2 regions of the Streptomyces sp. NRRL B-3229 genome follow, and region 1 is predicted to be linked to the other one. Evidence: riboswitches for the same ligand, from Rfam matches in the RefSeq annotation. Region 1 holds a riboswitch; the other holds the start of a gene.
What was found. Region 1 has a riboswitch for ZMP and ZTP ahead of IF54_RS0127015 (bifunctional 5,10-methylenetetrahydrofolate dehydrogenase/5,10-methenyltetrahydrofolate cyclohydrolase). Riboswitches for the same ligand answer to the same signal wherever they lie in the genome.
Positions count from the first base shown of each region.

Region 1 (4,613 bases):
GTCGTGCGGGAGCGGTCAGGTCTCGATCGCGGGGACCAGTCCGGTGACGGGCGCGGCGAGGTCGGTGACCTGGTGCAGTTCGTTCAGCCGGTAGAGGTCGTTGGCCCTGTTGAGCTGCTCGGAGACCTTCGGCAACTGGGCCCTGTGCTCTGCCGGGATCTCGCTCACCGCGAGCGAGTCGAGCGTGGCCATCGGGCTGAGCGGGCTCGCGTCCTGGGCGGCCGCGCCGGCCGCGTTCGCGAGGGGAGCGGCGAGACCGGTGACGCCGACGGCGAGACCGACGGCGGCGACGATACGTCGAGTTGAGATCATGTTGTCAGCAACGCCCGGCGAGCGCTCCCGGACACGGCCGCCCGGCACCGCTCACCCGTCAGGCGGAGCGCCCGTACTGCGCTTGCCGTGGCCGCCGGGGCGGAGGAGTCTCGTAGGAAGAGGCCCTGCGCGGCCCGTGCCTCCTCGGGCCGCGGCCCTCGAAGGAGGTCACCATGGGCACTGCCGCAAACACCGGTTTCACCAGCGAGACCCTGCGCCGTGGCGTCGAAGGGAACTCCGCGGCCGATCTTCTGTCGCTCTACGCGGACGACGCCGAGATCCGCATCGTCGACCGCAACACGCAACCCAGCCACCCCATGGTGGTGCACGGCAAGGAGCGGATCGGCGCGATGCTCGACGACGTCTACAGCCGCGACATGACACACAAACTGGAAGGGTGTGTCATGGAGGGCGATCACGTCGCGTTCAGCGAGTCCTGTCTGTACTCCGACGGCGTGCGCGTTCTGTCGGAGTCGATGCTGACCCTCAAGGACGGCAAGATCACCGAACAGACCATGATCCAGGCCTGGGACGAGTAACAAGAAGGGCGCCGAGGGTCCAGATCACGCCCTGCCCGACCTGGACCTTCTCGGTGCGGGCGGCGCCTGGGCGCTCGGTTCCGCCTCGGCGGCCACGACGAGTTTCCGCAGCAGGTCCGCGAGTGTCCGCCGCTCTGCGGGGGTCAGCGCCGCGAGCAGCGCGAGCTCGCTCTCCTCCTCCGTGGCGACCTGCTGTTCGAACGCGGCGTGTCCGGCCTCGGTGAGCCGGACCCGCACCCGTCGCCGGTCGGGGTCCTCGTGGGTCCGGGCGATCAGCCCCGCGTCCTCCAGCGGCGCCAGACGGGCCGACAGGGCGCCCCGCGTGAGCCCGAGGTGGTCGGCGAGCTGTGAAGGGCTCCCGGTGTACGGCGGTCCGAGCCGGCGCAGGGTCAGCAGCACCTTGTACTGCCAGTTCCGCAGACCGTCGGAGTCGAGACCGGTCCGCCGGGCCTGTGCGGCGTGCCGGGCCAGGACGGCCAGCCGGGCGAAGATCGCCTCCTTGACCGGGTCCATCCAGTCCAGCTCCTTGCCCCACACCTCGACGTGCCGGTCGACCGAGTCCCGCATTACCCGCCCCCTGCAATGGTTTTCTTGTGGATGGTTTTTTGTCTGACTACCTTCCCCTGCCATGACGTACACCGCGAGCACTACCGTGGAACTCGATCAACTCCTCGCCGCCGCACACGACTTGGCCCTGGCGGGCCGATGGGAGCGGGCGCTGGGCCTGCTGGACACGACGGACTGCGCCGAACCTGCCGACCGCGCCCGGCTCGCCCTGGCCGCCGCCGAAGTCGCCCTCCTGAGCGACTGGTTCGCGGGCACGGATCTCACGGCCGCCCGCGCGGACCGGGCCGAGAAGGAGGCGCCGGGCGCCGGCTGGGACCTGGGCTTCATCCGGCTGCGCCACGACTACCGCTGCCAGTTGGTGCGTGAAGGGGTGTTCCGCCCCGGCCCCGAGGGCAAGGATCCCGAGGCGCTGGCCGGGATCCGCCGCAGCGCGCACGCGCTCCGGGACAGCGCCCCCGACGAGGTGCGGCGGGGCTGGGCGTCGATGTACCTCGGGCTGGTCGTCGAGAACCTCTTCGCCGAGCGCGCCGCCGCGCCCGCGCACTACGAGGACGCCCTGCGCGCGGGCGATGCGGGCAGCGAGGGCGGGGAGGGCGGCGACGACCTCCTGACCCGTGAGGCCCTGCGCCACCTCGGCGACCACGCGCACGACGCCGGCGACCACGAGCGCGCCGTGGAGTGCTGGGAGCGGGCCACCGGCCTCGGGGCGCGGGCGGGCCTGGTCCCCGGCGTCCTCGCCCAGCAGTTGCTGCTGGCGGTCCTGGCCCGGGACGCCGGCGACGAGGCCGGGGCGCGGGCACTGGCCCGGGAGGTCGCCCGCTGGGCCGGGGCGATCGGGGCGGACCGGCTGCACGCCCAGACGACGGGATTCCTGGACGGGGCGGATCCGACGGCGGCTCCTGAAACGGAGACCCGGGGCGGATCCGACGGCGGCTCCTGAAACGGAGACCGCTGCCTGACCGGTGTTCCAAAGCCTCGGTTAGGCTGGTGGCGGGCCGTGACTGGCGCTGAGGTGGAGCACCACCGGGGAGCGGTCCATGACTCCGAAGCCGTGCGCCTGGGCGATTCCCACGATCGACCCGGGAGTGGATCATGTCTCAGGCCCGCATCATGGACGGCACCGCGCTCGCCCGCCGCATCGTCGAGGAGACCGCCGAGCGCGCGGCGGACCTCACCGCTCGCACCGGCCGCGCACCCTGCCTCGCGACGGTACTCGTCGGCGAGGACCCGGCCTCCGTCACCTACGTCCGGATGAAGCGGAACCGCTGCCGCACGGCCGGTATCGAGTCACGGCACGTGGCACTGCCGACGGCCACCACCACCGAGGAACTGGTCGGCACCCTGCGGGAGTTGTCGGCCGACCCGACCGTGCACGGCATCCTGCTCCAGCATCCGATGGGCGCGCACATCGACGAGCGGGCGGCGTTCGAGGCGATCGCGCCGGAGAAGGACGTCGACGGGGTCACCTTCGCCTCCTTCGCGTCGATGAGCTTCGGCCTGCCGGGGTTCGTGTCCTGCACACCCGGCGGGATCATGCGGCTGCTCGACGCGTACGACGTCGACCCGGCCGGGAAGCGGGCGGTGGTCGTGGGCCGCAGCGCCATCCTCGGCAAGCCGGCCGGGATGCTGCTGCTCGCCCGGGACGCCACGGTGACCTACTGCCACTCCCGCACCACCGACCTGTCGGCGGCCGTGCGGGAGGCTGACATCGTGGTCGCCGCGGTGGGCCGGCCCCGGCTGATCCGGGGCCAGGACATCAAGCCGGGCGCGGTGGTCGTCGACGCGGGATACAACGAGGGGAACGTCGGTGACGTCGACTTCGACTCCGCGGTGGAACGGGCCTCGCTGATCACGCCGGTGCCGGGCGGTGTCGGCCCGATGACCATCGCCACGCTGCTGGAGCAGACGGTGACGGCTGCCGAGACCGCCGCCCAGCAGGGCCCGGCCCAGCACGTGAGGGTGACGCGAGGCCCGCGACCGGCCTGAACTGAGCGGTGCGCACGGGTCGTTCGCCCCGGAAGCCGGGGCCCGGCGCCATACTGTCCGGCGTGCGGGTAGCGATCATGAGAGCGGGTTCCCGGGGCGATGTCGCCCCGTTCACCGGTCTGGGGCACGGTCTGGCGCGGGCCGGCACGAGGTCACCCTGGTCACCCACGGCCGCTCCGAGCCGCTCGCGGCCCGGGCCGGCCTCGGGTTCCACGCCCTGCCCGTCGATCCCCGGGCGGAGCTGGAGTCCTCGCGCGGGCGGGCTCTGCACCGCAGCACGACCGGCGTGGGCAAGCTGGTGCGGGTGGTCGCGATGGCGCGGACCCTGGCCGTGGAGATGAGCGACGACTTCAGCAGGTCGCCCCCCGTCGCCGCCAGGCCCGCCCAGTCGCGCTGGATCACCCGCGCAGCCCGGCCAGGCGCAGCGCCCGCACGATCGCGGCGCTGACCCGCGCCGGATCGACCAGGCGCCGCACTCGGCGCTGTTCGCGCACATGGCGGCGGTGGTCCACCACGCGGGCGCGGGCACCACGGCGGCGGGACTGCGGGCGGGAGTGCCGGCGGTCATCGGGAGCGGGCCCGGGCACTGGGGGCGTACATCCGCGACGAGGACGGCGTGACACCGGTACTCGACGCGGTGAACAAGCTGGAGCGGAGCCCGCCGCAGCTCACGCGCGGGCGCAGGCCAGCTCACGCGCGGGCGGAATCCCAGCTCACGCGCGAGAGGGATTCCCAGCCACGCCCGAGCGGAATCCCCGCTCACACCCGGGCGGCATCAGAGCTCACACCCGGCCGGATTCCCACCCCGGCGGCTGGAGGATCCCCACCAGCTGGCGCACCAGCTCCTCCACCACCTCGTCCAGCGTCGCGTCCACCCATCCCGCGTTCCAGTCGTGGAGCAGGCCGTTCACGCTGCCGATGAAGGCCGTCGCCGCGAGCCGGAAGTCCCGGGGCGTGGCCTCCCCCCGGGAGACCGCCCGCTCCGCCTCGGCACACACGAGCTCGACCCAGTGCGCCCGACGGGCCAGGCGCTGCTCCTCCATCCGCGCGCTGACCCCGATGATCTCCACGAACGTGATCCGCACCCGCCGCGGGTCGGAGGTGACGTTGGCCGCGTACGCCCGGAAGATCGCGGCCACCCGCTCGGTCAGCGGCAGCTGGTCCGCGTCGGCCACCGCGGCCAGCACGGCCGCCGTCGCCCAGTCGTTG
Region 1 covers NZ_JOGP01000018.1:227,457-232,069, reverse strand. The annotation lists gene IF54_RS0127035 (hypothetical protein) at 16-312, opposite strand; gene IF54_RS0127030 (nuclear transport factor 2 family protein) at 486-851, shown strand; gene IF54_RS0127025 (MarR family winged helix-turn-helix transcriptional regulator) at 876-1,418, opposite strand; gene IF54_RS0127020 (hypothetical protein) at 1,480-2,358, shown strand; ZMP/ZTP riboswitch at 2,406-2,488, shown strand; gene IF54_RS0127015 (bifunctional 5,10-methylenetetrahydrofolate dehydrogenase/5,10-methenyltetrahydrofolate cyclohydrolase) at 2,511-3,404, shown strand; partial or broken gene IF54_RS43560 (glycosyltransferase) at 3,482-3,753, shown strand; gene IF54_RS0127000 (TetR/AcrR family transcriptional regulator) at 4,187-4,613, opposite strand, start outside.

Region 2 (4,613 bases), on a different contig from region 1:
CTCGGGGACGGGTCGCACGGGGATCGTCCGGAAGGGGAACAGCGGAGGACTCGGCGTCGGCGGCTCGGTTCCCCGCTGCGGCAAGGGAGTGCGGTGCTGGTGGGCGCGGCCGAACTGCGTGATGTGTGACGAAGAAGGGGGCTCGCGAGCTTGAGTTGGTGAGACGGAGTCGATCGAGGGGGATGCGTGCGGAACGGACAGGGAGAACTGCGGCACGGGCCGCGCCCGGTGTTATGGGCGCTGGCACCGGCGGTCCTGGCGGTGAGCGCGTTCGGAGCTCCGGCGGCCGACGCGGCGACAGCGTCAGCGCGGGGAGCGGAACTCGGCGGTCCCGACCTGGCGATGGTGGTCATCGCCGACACCGGGCGGACGCGGGCGGTGCGCCCCGACGAGCCGGCTTTCGGCCGCCTGTGGGAGCTGCTCCAGCCGACGTATGCGGGCACCGAGCGGGTGTCGGACAGGTGGCAGGAGGGCCGCTATCCGCCGCCGCGGATCACGGTGGTGTGGGGGCTGACGGGTGTGGGCGGCTGGCCGCAGACCGACTCGGCACCGGGAGGCGATGTGGCCGTGGAGCGCCAGGACCAGTTGTTCGTCACCCGAGACGGCACGCCGTGGGTGCGCACGGATCCGGCACCGGAGCAGGAGGACGACGACATCCGCTGGCACCGGGCGGACCGGACCGTCTTCGACCGCCTGGACCGGGCAGGGTTGTTGGGCGGTACCGGCGGGGGACACGCCGGGGGCGGCCATCGGGACGAGGGTGCCGGTCCGTACGGCGTCTGGTGGGCGGTACCAGGGCTTGCTGTGGGATTCGCGGCCGGGGCGGGCGGCACCCGGCTGATACGCCGCGCGGCGGCCCGGCCGGGAGCCGGACCGCCGCGGGAGGAGCCACGACAGGAACTCATCGATCTCTAGGCGTCACGGTTCTTTGACAACTCAAGAGAGGAAGGGTCAGCCCAGGTCGATCTCGGGGTAGAGCGGGAAGCCGGCCACGAGCTCGGTGGCCCGGTGGGAGATCTCGTCCGCGACCTTCGCGTCGAGGATGTGCGCGGCCTTGGAGGGGGCGCCCGACTTGGTGGTGCCGGCCTCGGTGGTGGTGAGGACGCGGTCGATGAGACCGGCGACCTCGTCCATCTCGGCGGTGCCGAGGCCCCGGGTGGTCAGGGCCGGGGTGCCGATGCGGATGCCGGAGGTGTACCAGGCACCGTTCGGGTCGGCCGGGATCGCGTTGCGGTTGGTGACGATGCCCGACTCCAGCAGGGCGGCCTCGGCCTGGCGGCCGGTGAGGCCGTAGGACGTGGAGACGTCGATCAGGTTGAGATGGTTGTCGGTGCCGCCGGTGACCAGGGTGGCACCGCGGCGCATCAGGCCCTCGGCCAGGGCGCGGGAGTTGTCGACGATGCGCTGGGCGTAGTCCTGGAAGGAGGGCTGACGCGCCTCGGCGAGGGCGACGGCCTTGGCGGCCATGACGTGCGGGAGCGGGCCGCCGAGGACCATCGGGCAGCCGCGGTCGACCTGGTCCTTGAGGGAGTCGTCGCACAGCACCATGCCGCCGCGCGGGCCCCGCAGTGACTTGTGGGTGGTGGTGGTGACGATCTGGGCGTGCGGGACCGGGTCGAAGTCATCGGTGAGGACCTTGCCGGCGACGAGACCGGCGAAGTGGGCCATGTCGACCATGAGGGTCGCGCCGACCTCGTCGGCGATCTCCCGCATGATCCGGAAGTTCACCAGGCGGGGGTAGGCCGAGTAACCGGCCACGATGATGAGCGGCTTGAACTCACGGGCCGAGGCGCGCAGGGCCTCGTAGTCGACGAGGCCGGTGGCCGGGTCGGTGCCGTAGGAGCGCTGGTCGAACATCTTGCCGGAGATGTTCGGGCGGAAGCCGTGGGTGAGGTGGCCGCCGGCGTCCAGGGACATGCCGAGCATGCGCTGGTTGCCGAAGGCCTGGCGGAGTTCGGCCCAGTCGGCGTCGGAAAGGTCGTTGACCTGGCGGGCGCCGGCCTTCTCGAGGGCGGGGACCTCCACGCGCTGGGCGAGGACGGACCAGAAGGCGACGAGGTTGGCGTCGATGCCGGAGTGCGGCTGGACGTAGGCGTGGCGGGCGCCGAAGAGCTCCTTGGCGTGTTCGGCGGCCAGGGACTCGACGGTGTCGACGTTGCGACAGCCGGCGTAGAAGCGGCGGCCGACGGTGCCCTCGGCGTACTTGTCGCTGAACCAGTTGCCCATCGCGAGGAGGGTGGCCGGGGAGGCGTAGTTCTCGGAGGCGATCAGCTTGAGCATCTCGCGCTGGTCGTGGACCTCCTGGCCGATGGCGTCGGCGACGCGCGGCTCGACGGCGCGGATCACGTCGAGGGCGGCGCGGAAGGCCGTGGACTCGGGGGACAGGGGCTGCTGCTCTGACATGGCGGCCTCCGGGCTGCGTGGCTTGAAGCGGTCACGGATCACGGTTCGGCCCAGGCGCACGGCACTTGGTCACTCGCAGGCCGCTCCCCGATGGTCCGTCCCATCCCAGCGCGCCAGTCACGGCCTGTCGGCCAGCCTACCGGGCAGGCGGAACGGCTCCGGGCCTGCGTCCACCATGCGAACGACGGCAGCGAGGCCCGGCGATGCGCGCGGTTCTCGCTGCCGTGGCGGTGGACGACGTCAGAACAGCAGGTCGGCCAGGCGGTCGACCTGGTCGGGGTCCGGGGCCCAGCAGTAGAGCATCACCTCGTCGGCACCGATGCCGAAGTAGGCGTCGGTGGTCTCGCGGATCTGCTGCGGGGTGGTGAGGAGACCGGCCTCCATGTACTCCACGTGGCCGCTGAAGGCGTAGTAGTCGCGGAGGTTGCGGCGGGCCCGGTCGAGGGTCGTCTCAGGGCCCAGGGCGACGTTCGCCTGGGCGACCAGACGGGGGCGGCCGAGGCGGTCGTGCTTCTGCCAGGCCGTGGTGGCGTCGCGGAACAGGTTGGCCATGAAGGAGGGCGGCAGGGCGGCGCCGAGGAAGCCGTCTCCGAAGCGGCCGACCCGTTCGAGGGCGGCGGGGGCGAACCCGCCGAACAGGACCTCCGGACCGCCCTGCGTCACGGGGGCAGGGCCGATGGGGCCGACCCCCTCGCCGTACGGCTCACCGGACCAGGTGCGGCGCAGCAGGGTCATCTGTTCGTCGAGGCGGCGGCCCCGGCGGTGGAGATCGATGCCGGCGGCCAGGCAGTCGTCCTCCCGGCCGCCGACGCCGATGCCGAGGGTGAAGCGTCCGCCGGAGAGCCGGTCCAGCGTGGCGGTCTGCTTGGCGAGCAGCGCGGTGTTGTGGAGCGGGGCGAGGAGCACCTCGGTCTGGACGCGGATGCGGGAAGTCGCGCCTGCCAGGGTGGCGAGGGTGACTAGGGGCTCGGGGTTGTCGTAGACGAGGCGGTCCAGCAGGCCGAGGGTGCGGAAGGGGCCGGTGTCGGCGCGTCGGGCCCAGGTGAGCAGCTGGGCGGGGTCGTCGATGGGCAGGCCGAGGCCGATGTTCATGGGAGTGTCCTCCGGAGGGCGTACGGGATCCGCCGGTCGGCCGGATCCGGTGCCGCCCCTCCGTGACACCGCGCGCTGTGCGCGGGCCTGCTCTCGTTCTGCGGCGATGGTTCTGGAGAGCGTGTGCTTCAGAGTGCGACGAACGTAGCGCGAGGGGGCGCGGGGCGACAACGCATTTCCTGGCGGGCCCGGGCGAGGCCAGGGCCGGGCGGGAGCGGGGGCGGGAGCGGGGGCGGGGGCACTGTCACCGTCTCCTGCGGCCGCCTTCATCACCGGCGCCCATCCAGCAGTTCCCGGAAGCGGCCCCACCCCCGCGTACGCCCCCGATGCCCCCGCCGATGGCACCGTCCGCTCAGACGAACCGCCTGCTCAGACCAACCGTCCGCTCAACGGATCACATGCGGCAGGAAGCGTGCGTACTCGTCCGTGACCAACCCCGAGGACTCACGGATGCCCAGGCCCGCCGACTCGCCCTCGACGACCCACGCGCCCAGGACGACGCGGTTGCCGTCGAAGTCGGGCAGGGGGGCCAGTTCCTGGTAGCAGCAGGCCTCTTCGCGGAGGGGTGAGGTCGTGTCGGGTTCGTGGATCGTGACTCCGGCGCCCTCACGGCCCAGCAGGGGCTTGGCGACGTAGCCGGTGGTGGTGGCCAGGTCCCGGGGGCCGTCGAGATAGGCGGGGAGGAGGTGGGGGTGGTCCGGGTACAGCTCCCAGAGGATGGCCAGCAGCGCCTTGTTGCTGAGGAGCATCTTCCAGGCGGGTTCGATCCACAGGGTGCTGCCGGTGCCGCCGCCGTTGTCGAGGGTGTCGAGGACGTGGTCGGCGAAGCGGTCGGTGGTGAGCCACTCCCAGGGGTAGAGCTTGAAGCAGCTGCGGATGAACCGGAGTTGGTTGTCGACGAAGCGTCCGGAGAGCGGGTCCCAGCCGATCTCCTCCATCGAGATCCAGTCGGTGGTGACGCCGGCTTGCTCGGCGGTCTCCTTGAGGTAGGCGACCGTCATGAGGTCCTCGCCGAGTTCGTCGGCGGAGGAGTGCGCGAAGTACAGGGGGCTGCCGGGCGGGAGGAGGGCGGCCTGCTTCTTCCAGGCGGCGACGAGGCGTTCGTGGAGGGAGTTCCA
Region 2 covers NZ_JOGP01000006.1:118,256-122,868, forward strand. The annotation lists gene IF54_RS0110840 (hypothetical protein) at 187-915, shown strand; gene IF54_RS0110845 (glycine hydroxymethyltransferase) at 952-2,403, opposite strand; ZMP/ZTP riboswitch at 2,445-2,534, opposite strand; gene IF54_RS0110850 (LLM class flavin-dependent oxidoreductase) at 2,644-3,495, opposite strand; gene IF54_RS0110855 (glutathionylspermidine synthase family protein) at 3,882-4,613, opposite strand, start outside.
Region 2: it holds a riboswitch for ZMP and ZTP, as region 1 does, so the genes downstream of both, IF54_RS0110845 (glycine hydroxymethyltransferase) here and IF54_RS0127015 (bifunctional 5,10-methylenetetrahydrofolate dehydrogenase/5,10-methenyltetrahydrofolate cyclohydrolase) in region 1, are expected to answer to the same signal.